4 regions of the Peribacillus sp. NPDC060253 genome follow, and region 3 is predicted to be linked to each of the others. Evidence: riboswitches for the same ligand, from Rfam matches in the RefSeq annotation. Region 3 holds a riboswitch; each other region holds the start of a gene.
What was found. A riboswitch is a leader RNA that binds a small molecule or an ion and turns the genes downstream of it on or off. The one in region 3 is predicted to bind cobalamin.
Positions count from the first base shown of each region.

Region 1: it holds a riboswitch for cobalamin, as region 3 does, so the genes downstream of both, ACFWE9_RS14550 (ribonucleoside-diphosphate reductase subunit alpha) here and ACFWE9_RS18620 ((2Fe-2S) ferredoxin domain-containing protein) in region 3, are expected to answer to the same signal.
Region 2: it holds a riboswitch for cobalamin, as region 3 does, so the genes downstream of both, metE (5-methyltetrahydropteroyltriglutamate--homocysteine S-methyltransferase) here and ACFWE9_RS18620 ((2Fe-2S) ferredoxin domain-containing protein) in region 3, are expected to answer to the same signal.
Region 4: it holds a riboswitch for cobalamin, as region 3 does, so the genes downstream of both, ACFWE9_RS00610 (ABC transporter substrate-binding protein) here and ACFWE9_RS18620 ((2Fe-2S) ferredoxin domain-containing protein) in region 3, are expected to answer to the same signal.

Region 1 covers NZ_JBHXAS010000051.1:10,024-13,234, forward strand. Annotated here, with positions in the region: gene ACFWE9_RS14540 (hypothetical protein) at 1-69, shown strand, start outside; gene ACFWE9_RS14545 (manganese-dependent inorganic pyrophosphatase) at 161-1,090, opposite strand; cobalamin riboswitch at 1,384-1,564, shown strand; gene ACFWE9_RS14550 (ribonucleoside-diphosphate reductase subunit alpha) at 1,701-3,211, shown strand, end outside.
Region 2 covers NZ_JBHXAS010000089.1:12,210-15,420, forward strand. Annotated here, with positions in the region: gene metE (5-methyltetrahydropteroyltriglutamate--homocysteine S-methyltransferase) at 1-2,105, opposite strand, end outside; cobalamin riboswitch at 2,260-2,450, opposite strand; gene ACFWE9_RS19655 (potassium channel family protein) at 2,698-3,117, shown strand; gene bcp (thioredoxin-dependent thiol peroxidase) at 3,180-3,211, shown strand, end outside.
Region 3 covers NZ_JBHXAS010000079.1:7,048-10,258, reverse strand. Annotated here, with positions in the region: gene cobJ (precorrin-3B C(17)-methyltransferase) at 1-944, opposite strand, end outside; gene ACFWE9_RS18620 ((2Fe-2S) ferredoxin domain-containing protein) at 963-1,328, opposite strand; cobalamin riboswitch at 1,478-1,667, opposite strand; cobalamin riboswitch at 1,869-2,064, shown strand; gene ACFWE9_RS18615 (hypothetical protein) at 2,048-2,206, shown strand; gene ACFWE9_RS18610 (energy-coupling factor ABC transporter permease) at 2,240-2,983, shown strand; gene ACFWE9_RS18605 (energy-coupling factor ABC transporter substrate-binding protein) at 2,985-3,211, shown strand, end outside.
Region 4 covers NZ_JBHXAS010000001.1:112,666-115,876, forward strand. Annotated here, with positions in the region: gene ACFWE9_RS00605 (FecCD family ABC transporter permease) at 1-611, opposite strand, end outside; gene ACFWE9_RS00610 (ABC transporter substrate-binding protein) at 574-1,539, opposite strand; cobalamin riboswitch at 1,717-1,891, opposite strand; gene ACFWE9_RS00615 (polysaccharide deacetylase family protein) at 1,979-2,824, opposite strand; tRNA gene ACFWE9_RS00620 (tRNA-Arg) at 3,106-3,179, shown strand.

The DNA of each region.
Region 1 (3,211 bases), on a different contig from region 3:
CTTGGCGAGGAAGCCAATAAAGAACTGATTGTCATCGCCTATGAAAAAGAGAAGGATGCTTTGAATTAAGTTAAAAAGACTCAAACACCATTATATGGGAGTGTTTGGGTCTTTTTTTGCGCATGAAAAAGGGTGCCCGAAAAGCACCCCTTTTTCTCTATTATTTACTTAATGTGTCCGTTAAAATCGGCACGATTTGTTTTTTACGCGATACAACGCCTTCTAAGACGGCTATGTTATTGTTTAATGTGACGTTATATGCTTTTTCCACTGCATTCGCAGCTTTTCCAAGAGCAAGGGCAACAGAATCATTGGTCAAGATATCCGTTACAACGAATAGGAATAAATCCAATTCCTTCACAGAGATGACCTCTTCAATTGCTGCTTCCAATTCGGCTTGCTTGGCAAGCACTTCGTTCGGATCTACGGCATTCACCTGGGCTATTTCCACTTTAGCCATTCCCATGGAGAATTCTTTTGCATCAAGAGTGATTAGCTGGGCAATCGTTTTGTCGCTTAAATCAGCTCCCGCCTTCAACATTTCCAAGCCATATGCTTCGGCATTGACTCCTGCAATATCAGCCAGTTCCATAGCTGCTGCAACGTCTTGCTCTGTGCAGGTCGGGGATTTGAACAATAAAGAATCGGAAATGATGGCAGACAGCATAAGTCCTGCAATTGCTTTAGGGACTTCAATTCCGTTTTCTTTATAGATTTTATTTAAAATAGTTGCCGTACAGCCAACTGGTTCCGCACGGTAATATAAAGGATCGCTTGTTTCAAAGTTAGCGATACGGTGATGGTCGATAACTTCCAGCACACGGACTTGGTCAATATCTTCAGCACTTTGCTGGCGTTCGTTGTGATCGACAAGGATCACGCCATCCGCTTCCCCTGCCACTTTTTCCACAAGACGAGGAGCTTCGAAATTAAATTGATCCAACGCAAATTGAGTTTCACCATTCACTTCACCCAGACGAACTGGTTCAGCGTTGATACCTAGTTGCTTTTTCAGATCTGCATATGCGATTGCTGAACAGATTGTGTCTGTATCCGGGTTTTTATGTCCAAAAACTAATACTTTTTCCAAGATTTTATCTCCTTTTTCATAAATATTTTTCCGCGAATCCCCTCAGCGCAATAAAGGAGAGCCACCTTTACAATACACTTTATTTTAACACAAATGCCCGTAAATTCAGTGCTTGAATTGTCCATTATCCAATAAAATCTTTCATTCCTTTTCCCTCCACCTTCACTTTGTCAATAGATAAGGGTTGGTTTTTCTCAAATATATTAGTTGAATTATCATCGTATATGGCTTACGATAATATAAGCAGAAATACTAGATATTGATTACACAAACAACACTACTAACTATATATAGAATTTTTTATAATCCAAGGTGCCAGTGATGGCTGAAAAGGGAATCCGGTGCAAACCCGGAACTGTCCCCGCAACTGTAAATGTGACGAAATGAGAAAACCACTGTATAGCTCTCTATACGGGAAGGACTCAAAGTAGGATGATCATGAGTCAGGAGACCTGCCTTGATTTTTTCACGTTTCTTATTCTTCGGGGATTGAGATGATGAAACGATAGTTTAACGGCTATTTTTTCATGGCTCTTTATTCTATCGTTTGATCCGCTCAATTCATTGGGCGGTTTTTTTATTTAGTGGATTTTTACAAGGAGGATTATTAATGACTCAAACATATAACTCTATTATAAGCGAAAATGACACCGAAACGAACTCCATTCGGCTTGAAATGTTATCGAAGGAATTCGAAGGCCGTCTCGATATGGAAAAGTTCAAAAAGCGTTTTACAAAATGGCTTGATCGCAAAAGTGACTCAACCGAAGAACAGGCTTCAAAAAAACTGATTCAGCTTGCTCTTGAAAGTGTGGATATCGATGCTCCAGATTGGACATTCGTTGCTGCTGCAGAACTGTTGAATACGATGTATAGGGATGCACAAGCCAATCGAGGTTATGAAGGCATGAGTTATGGCCCATTTTATGAACTGATTTCGGAACTCTCCCAACTACAAGATGGCCAGCGGTATCCCATTTATAAATCAGAACTGCTAGCTTCTTATACGAAAGCTGAAATCGAGGAATTGGGTTCGATGATTGACCCGGAAAGAGATAAACTTTTTTCTTACATAGGCATCTACTTATTAAACGATCGCTACCTAGCCCGCCCAAAAAGAGACAAGGTCTATGAACTGCCTCAAGAGCGCTTCATGATCATCGCGATGGAAATCATGCGATTGGAAAAAACGGAGCACCGCCTGCAACTTATAAAAGAAGCTTACTGGGCCATGTCCAATCTTTATATGACTGTTGCGACCCCTACACTATCGAATGCCGGTAAAACACACGGACAGTTAAGCTCTTGCTTTATCGATGCCATCGAAGATTCCATTGACGGCATCTATCTATCTAACTACGATGCTGCAAAAGTATCTAAATTCGGCGGTGGTGTCGGACTTTATGTAGGAAAGATTCGGTCGCTTGGTTCTGATATCCGTGGCTTCTCTGGAAATAGTTCCGGCACAACACCCTGGATTCGACTATTCAACCAGACAGCTGTCAGTGTCGATCAATTGGGTCAACGTAAAGGTGCCATCGCGATATACTTGGATGCCTGGCATAAAGATATCATGAGCTTCCTTGATTTGAAGACGCAAAACGGGGATGACAGATTAAAAGCCCATGATATTTTTACAGGTGTATGCATACCTGATTTATTCATGGAGGCTGTACGCGACAGAAAAGAATGGTATCTGTTCGACCCGCACACCGTCAAGCAAACACTTGGATTCTCACTTGAAGATCTTTATGACGAGAAGAAAGGTGAAGGAAGCTTCAGGACACATTACGCACTTGCCGTCGAGGCAGCAGAAAATGGCATTCTTCCAAATTATAGCTTTGAAAAAATCAATGCGATGGAAATCATGAAAAGCATCATGATTTCCCAATTAGAAGAAGGCGTTCCATATATGTTCTACCGCGATGAAGTGAACCGGAAGAACCCGAATAAACATAAGGGTATGATTTATTGTTCTAACCTTTGCACAGAGATAGCTCAAAACTTAAGTCCTTCGACGATCACGGATGAATACGAAACGGAAGATGGCGATGTCGTTGTAGTTCGTAAAAGCGGTGATTTCGTTGTCTGCAACCTTTCATCCATCAACTTGCCCCGTGC
Region 2 (3,211 bases), on a different contig from region 3:
CTGTGAATATCATACACACCCAGGCCAATACCTTTTTCATACGTTTTTTCCTCGAATGCGGAAGCAAGCTCCCCATGGCTACGGGATGTTTCGATGGAAATGACATCGGCATCGAGGGAGGAGATGACATCCATGAAGCTGTTGAAGTCGCAATAGCACATATGTGTGTGGATTTGGGTTGTATCCTCCACGCTTGAAGTGGATATCAAGAACGAATTAACTGCCCAGTTTAAATACTCATCGCGATCGCTTTTTTTCAATGGCAGACCTTCTCTAAGTGCAGGCTCATCAACTTGGATCATTTTGATTCCAGCTGATTCCAATGCAATGACTTCTTTTTCCAAAGCAAGTGCCAGCTGGTAGCAAACATTCTCCCTGGAAATATCATCACGGACAAATGACCAGTTCAAAATCGTAACAGGACCAGTAAGCATTCCCTTTACCGTCTTCTTCGTCAGTGTTTGTGCGTATACACTTTCCCTGACTGTCATCGGTTCGATAAAATGGACGTCGCCGTAGATGACTGGTGGTTTCACACAGCGGGATCCATAGGATTGTACCCAGCCCTTTTCTAGAAAGACGAATCCTCCTAACTTATGACCGAAATATTCAACCATATCCGTCCGTTCGAATTCCCCGTGAACGAGAACATCCAAACCGATTTCTTCTTGGATTTCGATCCACCTGCCGATTTCTTCGTTTACGAATGTTTCATATTGCGAAGCGGTCCATTCTCCTCTTTTGAATTTCCCGCGTGCTTGTTTAACTTCAACTGTCTGCGGAAAGCTGCCGATCGTAGTGGAAGGAAGAAAAGGCAATTTGAAAAAGTCCTGTTGTTTTTGATAACGCTCTTTAAATGGAAGCTGACGTCCTGTGGTCTTGGTTTTAACCTTTTCGACATTGGATTGTACACTTTTATGATTTCGTGCATTTGAACTTGCTAACGTTTGAACCGCTAATTTATTGGCGTCCACTTTTTCGGCGATAGCATCTAGACCTTGGTTATTTCCTTTGACCAAGAGTGTGATTTCTTTAAGCTTCTCATCAGCGAAAGCAAGGGCCTCTTTCACTTCTTTGGCAATCAGAGTCTCATTGCGGACGGTCACTGGGACATGAAGCAGGGAACAAGAGGGCTGAAGCCAGATCTGGTCTTCGGCTACTTTTTTCTTAAGCGTCTCGATCAATTGGATTTTTTTCGTTAAATCAGAAAGCCAAATGTTTTTTCCGTCAATCACACCTGCACCAAGCACTTTGTTCTTCGGGAAGCCGAATTCTTCAAGATTACTAAGATTCTTCCCTTTGTCATGTACAAAATCAAGACCGATCCCCTGAACTTGTAATTCAATGACCTCTTGGTAGTGTTCCACGGCATCAAAGTATGTTTGAAGCATGATGTTCAGGTTTGGTGCTGCTTCATTCAGTTTTTCGTAGAGGTATGCAACTGTTTGCATATCATCTTTGGAAATTGATGAAACAATGGAAGGTTCATCGATTTGCACCCATTTCACTCCTTCTTGCTCCAACTCTTGCAGGATTTGCGTGTATAGGGGAAGCAAACTCAGGATGATGCCAGGAATATCTTCTTTGTTGAAGCCTTTGGAAAGGGAGATGAAGGTATAAGGTCCAATTAACACGGGCTTCGTTTCAATCCCTAGCTTTTCCTTGGCTTCCCGGTATGCAGCAAGTGGTTTGTTTTCTGTTAAGTTCAGCTGTGCCCGTTTTAATTCCGGGACGATATAGTGATAGTTCGTATTGAACCATTTCGTCATTTCTGAAGCGACTTCATCCTTGTTACCACGGGCCATGGAGTAATAAACGGAAAGGGGAACGGCGCCGCCTTCATAAGCGGAATAACGTTCAGGAACAAGACCGAACATGACCGACATATCGAGCATTTGATCATATAAAGTGAAGTCATTGACAGGAATGATATCAATGCCTTGATCTTTCTGTTTTTGCAAATTGCCCAACCGGATGGCTTCTAGTTGTGCCGTAAATTCCGTTTCAACGATTTTCCCGGACCAGTAAGCTTCCAATGTGCGTTTCCATTCACGATCTTCACCGATTCGCGGGTACCCTAAACTACTACTTTTCAATATTCTCATCCTCCTGCATTCTTTTAATTTGATGGAAAACAACAAAAAAAGCACCCCTAACCGTCAAAAAGAGAAAGTTAGAAATGCTTAGAATAAAGAGGTATGCAAAATACCCCTTTCAATTATAAGGTCCCTAACACCTCCCTATCTCCCGTAGGTTAAAACAGTGTTGTTGAAACAGGCAGGTCTCCTGACTTAGGGAATATCATTAGCTCCAGCCTTCCCAATCCTTAAGATCAGTGGCATATGGATGGCGCTAACATTCCCATTACAGTGGCGGGACCGTGCCGGAATTACACCGGGCTTCCCTTTTAATCCTAATGAAAATTAGGAACCTATTTCCACATATGAAATTTCATAAAACCTGCTCGATAAGCTGACTGCAGGCACTAAACTTTTATAAAATAAAAACTATTATAAAAATTTAGACAATCTTAACATATCCGACCTTAATGGTCAACAAGGAAAAAGCTCCCGACCCCTGACGAACCCGTAGTGGCTGTGGGAGTGGTAAGTATGAAGTCAGTCCCTAATAAAGAATATATTGTTTGGACAGGGAGTATGTATAAAGGAAGTGGCGTTTTGAAATGGGGCGTGGGGAATGACATTCTACATCTTGATTGCAGGAATCATTTTTTGCATGGTGATGAGCATTCGGACGTTATTTCTTGTTGAGTCAGGAGGAAAGAAGTTTTCCTTGGAGGATTTGCTGTGGCTTGGCAATTTATATGCGACAATATTAGTTGGATTTGCACTGATTTATTTATTATACGAGCTTCAGAATCATTCGGTGATTCTTGATATGGGCAATCGTTTGGATGGGACTTTCTATGAACAGCTGAAGACTTCTTTTTATTTTAGTGCGATGACGATGTTTTCTGTAGGGTATGGAGATATAGCCCCAATAGGCATGGGCAGGATGATAGCTACGATTCAGGCCTTCATCGGGTACACGCTCCCGGCAGCGTTTGTGATTCGGACGGTAATCGACTTGGATCAGAAAGATAGGAAGGATAAATGAAAGTTGTGTTTCTTTCGATTATTGGGTACTCTTACCATAATGAAAGAAATGGAGGGTTCAAAATGACTGTTAATATTGGCGAAAAAGCACCTGA
Region 3 (3,211 bases):
AGGGCTTCCATGGCCATTTCAAAGGAAGCGAGCTTCTTTTCTGGTGCTTTTGTAAGTAATCCAACTCCTCCAGGAGACTCGGTGAAGGATTCTTGCATGGAACCGGCTTCTTGATCTAATGCCCACGGTTCTGCTTCTTTTTGCAGACGTTGATGCGGCTTCAATGTTTGTTTTTCCGAATTCAATGTATATTTCCTCTGATAACCTCTTGGTGTGATGATTTTGTCATCGTATAAGAAGGTGGATGAATTACCGATAATGACGGTGGTCAGCATTCCAATATCGTGATTCAACATATCTTTTAAATTCGTGATGACAATATCCTGACGATCACGATATGCACTTTTCACCAACCCGACAGGTGTATCGGGTGAACGGTAGCGAAGCAGAATTTTCTGTGTTTCAACAATTTGCCTTGTCCGCCTGCCGCTTCGAGGATTATAAAGGGCAATGACAAAATCAGCCATTGCAGCAGCCTCCACCCTTTTAGCGATAAGATCCCATGGCGTTAAATGATCACTGAGGCTAATGGTGCACGAATCGTGCATGACAGGTGCCCCAAGTAAAGATGCACATGAATTAATGGCAGAAATACCAGGAATGACTTCAATGCCTACCCCCGTTTCTTCTTTCCACCCTTTTTCAATCAATACCTCATAAACCAATCCAGCCATTCCGTAAACACCGGCATCTCCACTGGAAATTACAGCTACTTTCTTTCCCAACTCCGCTTGTTTGACTGCTTCCTGTGCACGTGATACCTCTTCAGTCATCCCCGTACTAATAATCGTTTGATCTGTAAGAAGCCCCTGAATGAGTTCAACATAAGTTTTATACCCAATGATATAGTCACTTTCTTGAAGGGCTTCAACAGCACGTTTGGTAATATGTTCAAAATTCCCTGGACCAAAGCCCACTACGAATAATTTACCGTTTGTACTCATTAAGACATCTCCTTTTACTTATTTGTTCTTTGAAATACCTGTATGAGCAGGAAAATCAGGATTAGGGGCCATTTCCCCATCAGTAAATTGATAAATCATTTGAGGTACAAACTCCCCATCATCGATAGTACGCACAATCTGCCGACCAAAGTCAGGGGAATCCACTCGATACCATTTCCCTTGGGGATAGGCAATCACAACGCAGGCATCCTTACATCTTCCGTTACAGCGAGTCCTCGTTGTATGTATTTTCAGATCCAGTCCCTTTGAAGTGATTTCATCGCGGATGGCTTGGGTCACTTCTTCTCCGCCTTTTTTCATGCAACTGCTCCCATTACAAATAAACAGATGCGAGTTTGTCCCCTGCAAATTCCAAGTAGTCATCTTCTTCCTCCTGAGTTCAGGGAAAAGGCAAAATAAAAAACCTTAACATAAGAGTCAAGGTTTAAAAAACTATATGAATGAGAAGCACTCTGCAAATATGCTGAATCTCCCAAAATCGTCATAGTCCTTCTACCTTTCCCTCCGAAAAGTATCATACAATTTCAAAAGCAGGTTTCCTGGCTTACGCTTCATTTTACTTTGTCCCTTCCCGGCTTTAAGCCAGTGGTTATCGACAAATTCATCAGCGTTTACAGTAGCGGGGGCTGCATCGGATTTTCACCGATTTCCCTATTATCCCTTGCATATTCACACAAGAGCACTTTTAAAATGAAATATTTGGTTTTATTATACAATTATAGCTAACCTTATCTATCATATAACAACTTTAGCAAAATTCAATAGTTTATTCCGACTGTTTAGAAAAGTTTAATAGTGTAAATCCAGCCATAAGCCTTTCCTCTCTGCGATTTTAGTGAAAAAAAAAAAGAGAGTGTAGCTGGAATTATTTCTTTATGGTACACTATACGAGAATTTTCGAAATAATTACATAAGTTTTATGGTGTTGAATTTCTCGGAATTCAGCTTAAAAGGGAAGCCGGTGAAAGTCCGGAGCGGTCCCGCCACTGTAAAGGGAAGTCCTATTACGTTAACATTTATCCACTGTCAAATGAGATGGGAAGGAAGTAACGGGACAATGAACCTAAGCCAGGAGACCTGCCATGAAGCGTGAAACTGTTTCAGCCTACGAGGATGGGTGTGCGGATCAGGCAGAATGGCCCATATTGGTTTATGCTGCAAAATTCCTGTTCATTACGCACTTCTTTCTTTTGAGAGAAGTGCTTTTTATGTTGGGCGCCGCTTTTCTTCTAAAGTTTTGATCAGAAAAATTAAAGGTGTTGAAAGGAGAAAGAATGAAAAGAGTCAATTGGAAAATTCTTTATTTTGTCATTTTACTGCTTCTTGTCCCAAAACGTGCGATGGCCATGCATATCATGGAGGGCTTTTTACCAATTGAATGGGCCATATTTTGGTGGGCCGTGACCCTTCCATTTCTAATCTTGGGTTACCGGTCCATTAGGTCCAAAGTAAGGGAAAACCCAGAAACAAAAATGATGCTCGGTCTATCGGGTGCATTCGTATTCATATTATCTGCCTTGAAGATTCCTTCCGTTACGGGAAGTTCTTCACACCCTACCGGAGTTGGTTTAGGTTCCATATTATTCGGGCCATTGGCCATGAGTGTCGTAGGCTCCATCGTTCTATTATTTCAAGCTGTTCTACTGGCTCACGGAGGATTGACGACATTAGGGGCCAATGCATTTTCCATGGCTGTATGCGGACCTTTCATTGCTTACTTTGTCTTCAAGGGCGCAACTAAATTGGGGTGGTCTTTTTCGCTGGCCGTTTTCTTGGCAGCTGCTTTTGGCGATTTAGGAACCTATGTGGTAACTTCCGTTCAACTTGCACTTGCTTTTCCATCCGAGGTAGGTGGATTCATGGCCTCATTCAATAAATTTGCTGGAATATTCGCCCTGACCCAAATTCCCTTGGCAATCAGCGAGGGATTATTGACAGTGGTTGTGATGAATTTCCTAAAAAAATACAATCTAGGCGAATTGAAATTACTGCGAGTTTTATCTAAGGAGGCCCGTTAACATGAAAAAAAGTTTATTGCTACTTTTCCTGGTCGTCATTCTTGCCACCATACCGTTAATAACCCAACAAGGAACGGAATTTGGCGGTGCCGACGGCGAAGCTGAAGAAGCCATCACTAAAATTCAGCCGGAATACAAGCCTTGGTTCAATAGTATTTGGGAGCCGCCAGGTGCAGAAACCGAGAGCTTATTATTTGCGCTGCAAGCTGCAATCGGAGCTGGTTTCAT
Region 4 (3,211 bases), on a different contig from region 3:
CTGCCCATGAGCCAGCCAATGATTTGCCTTAATTCCTCACCCGTCAACGCAATCATCAAAGAAATGAAGGCACTTAAAAACGAGCTGAAAATGATTCCGGTTAATATGATCGTTTCCACCTTCATCGATCGATCCATTTTTTTTGCAAAAGCCAATACACAGAAAATCGTGATCACGGAACATGAGATACTCAATACCGGAAGAGTATATAAACCGATGAATGGTAGTGATACATTCAAGAATAAGGTCAATACAGCTCCGACTGATGCTCCTGATGATATACCTAATGTGTAAGGGTCAGCGAGCGGATTCCGGAGCAATCCCTGAAATGCCGCACCCGCAATCGCAAGTGAAGCACCAACCAAACCCGCAAGCAATACACGCGGCAAGCGGATGTTCATCACGATATTCGTCAGCATCACATCCGGATCAACGGAAAGCGGTAAATGAAAAATCTCCTTGCCGATTATTTGTATAAGTACGGGAATCGGTACTGGTACCGAACCAAAGGAAATGCCAATCGTACAAGCAAAAAGTAAAAACAATAACGCAATCAAATAAGCAAACGCCCCTTTATTTGTCAAATACGTTCGGATAGACTGATTTGGCAAGTTCCTCTACTCCCTCTATTAAGCGTGGACCGGAACGGGTCACCAAGTCAGAATGGACATCAAAGACTTGGCCATTCTTAACAGCTTTTACGTCTTGCCATCCTTTTCTGCCGGTCACTTCACTGATTGGATCTTTTGTATAATAACCATACGTTGTAATAATGACATCCGGATTTGCAGCAATCATCGACTCTTCATCAATTTTTGCCCAACCGTCCAATTCAGCCGCTGCATTCTTCGCTGAAATCATTTGAAGCATTTCATTCATGAATGTATTTTTTCCAGGTGTATATATTTCCGGAGACGGCGAAACCTCCACTAAAACGGTCTTTCTATCCGCTTCCTTTACGGATTTGGCTTTTTCAGATAAAGCCTTCAGCTTCGTTTTCATATCGGTAATGATTTCTTTTGCCTTATCATGTTCTCCTGTTGCCTGTCCAATCATATCGATAGACTCATACACTTCGTCGAAGCTTTGTGCATCATTGACTACAAGGACATCTATTCCAGCATCCTTAATCTGTTTTAATCCCTCACTTGAATTATGGGCACTGGATGCATGGGCAAGAACAAGATCAGGCTTTAAGGAAACAATCAACTCCGTATTCATTTCCATTCCGCCAACTTTTTCGATTTCTTTCGTTTCTTCCGGGTAATTATCATTGTCGGAAACACCAACAACCTTTTTACCCAAACCAAGAGCAAATACCACTTCCGTATTACTTGGTATCAACGTAACGATTTTCTTCGGTTTTTCTTCTATCGTTACTTTTTCACCCGTTGCATCTTTAATCGTAATCGGGAAAGCTTGGTGTTGAGCATGATTCGTTTGCTGCTTTTCCGTTCCGTCATTAGATCCCCCGCTGCAACCAACGATCATACCTGCAGTCAGTAATAACACCAGTATCAGACCAAAAATTTTCTTCATTTTCATTCCCCACAATCTTTTTATTTAGTTTTTCCCACCTATGAAATAGCGCTTCCTTCAAACGAAGATGCGCATCAAAACAAAAAGCATCTCCCGTTAAACGGAAGATGCTTGTATGGCAACAATATAATTACGGACTCTTTAGGTCTGCCACACACCTTCCCATCCGCGTAGGTTATAGGTGTACGAATCTTGGCAGGTCTCCTGGCTCATGGTTATCGTCAACGGCACCTTCCCATATCTCATACAGTGGTTCACAGCCGTTAACTCCCATATACAGTGGCGGGACCGCGCTGGCATTCAACCAGCTTCCCTTTTAAGTCATTAAGACACCAAATCGCTCATATGTATGTAATTTTCACTGCTTTTCATTATACACCATGTAAGAATCTATTATTATATGATTTTTCTGACTGGCTCCAAAATGCCCTGTCCCTCTTCAATGATTTGTAGCATTTTCAATCAGTGACGCAAACCCACCAACCGATAATCCGGGTGAAATCCGAACGCGATGCAGGGCATACATACCTTGATCACCGGAGGCCCCGCCAGGTTCGGTCGTAACTGCCATCTTGTATCCAGCTTCTTCCGACAGCCTGAGACTCTCTTCGTTATACCGACCAACTGGATACGAAAGTACTGTCGTGTCCTGATGGAGGATTCGATCGAATAAATCCTTTGACTGGACCATTTCGACTGCTTGCTGCTCTGGGGTCATCCGGTTCAGCTCAAGATGGTTGATTGTATGACTTTCGATGGAAATCCCATTTCTGCTCATCTCCATCATTTGACCTTCCGTCAGGTGATGACCTTTTTCAATGGATTTCCCAATCATGAAAATGGTCGCTTTCATGTCATATTCTCTTAATATAGGAAAAGCCTCCGTGTAGTTATCTGTATACCCATCATCAAAAGTAATCCAGACACACTTTTCACTTGGCATTCGATTTTCGGTTAAAACGTGAAATGCTTCATTAGGGGATAATGTATGGTATCCATTTTCCCGAAGCCAAGCCATTTGCATTCGGAATTCCTCTTTTGGCACCCGAAGGTTATTACCTTCAGATATGCTATGATACATCAATATCGGAAGCTGAACCGTGGACTCGGCCCTTATCCAGTTCCTCGTATCGATTCGCTCAGGACTTGCTTCATCCTCCGAATCGATTTTGGCATCATTCTCCGCTGCAGCAGCCACCTCAATATTCTCTTCCGTAATCGGTGCAGCCGTCTTTTTACCTATTTTATCTAAAACCCCTTGTGAGCATCCAGGTAAAATGAACATCCCCAGCAATGCTACTATGCTTAAAACTCTGTATTTTCCCACTATCATTCTCCTATTTTTTTCTAGCATAATAGTACCAGAAAAGTATTGAATAATAAAGTATCCCAATTAACACAAAAAAAGGAATATAAAGAGTTGGTACCCATCCTCACCAAACTTTATTGGACTGTACTTTATCACCAGTTAAGCTTTAATGATGAAATTTTTTCATAAGTACAAGCTATTAGCTTGAAAAGTTTGCCTATAAGAAATATAATAAATAAGTCGTCGACTTTTTATATGTCCCAGTAGCTCAGCAGGATAGAGCGACAGCCTCCTAAGCTGTAGGTCGTAGGTTCGATTCCTATCTGGGACGCTAATGTATGGAAGACCCTGTTATAGTGCGGT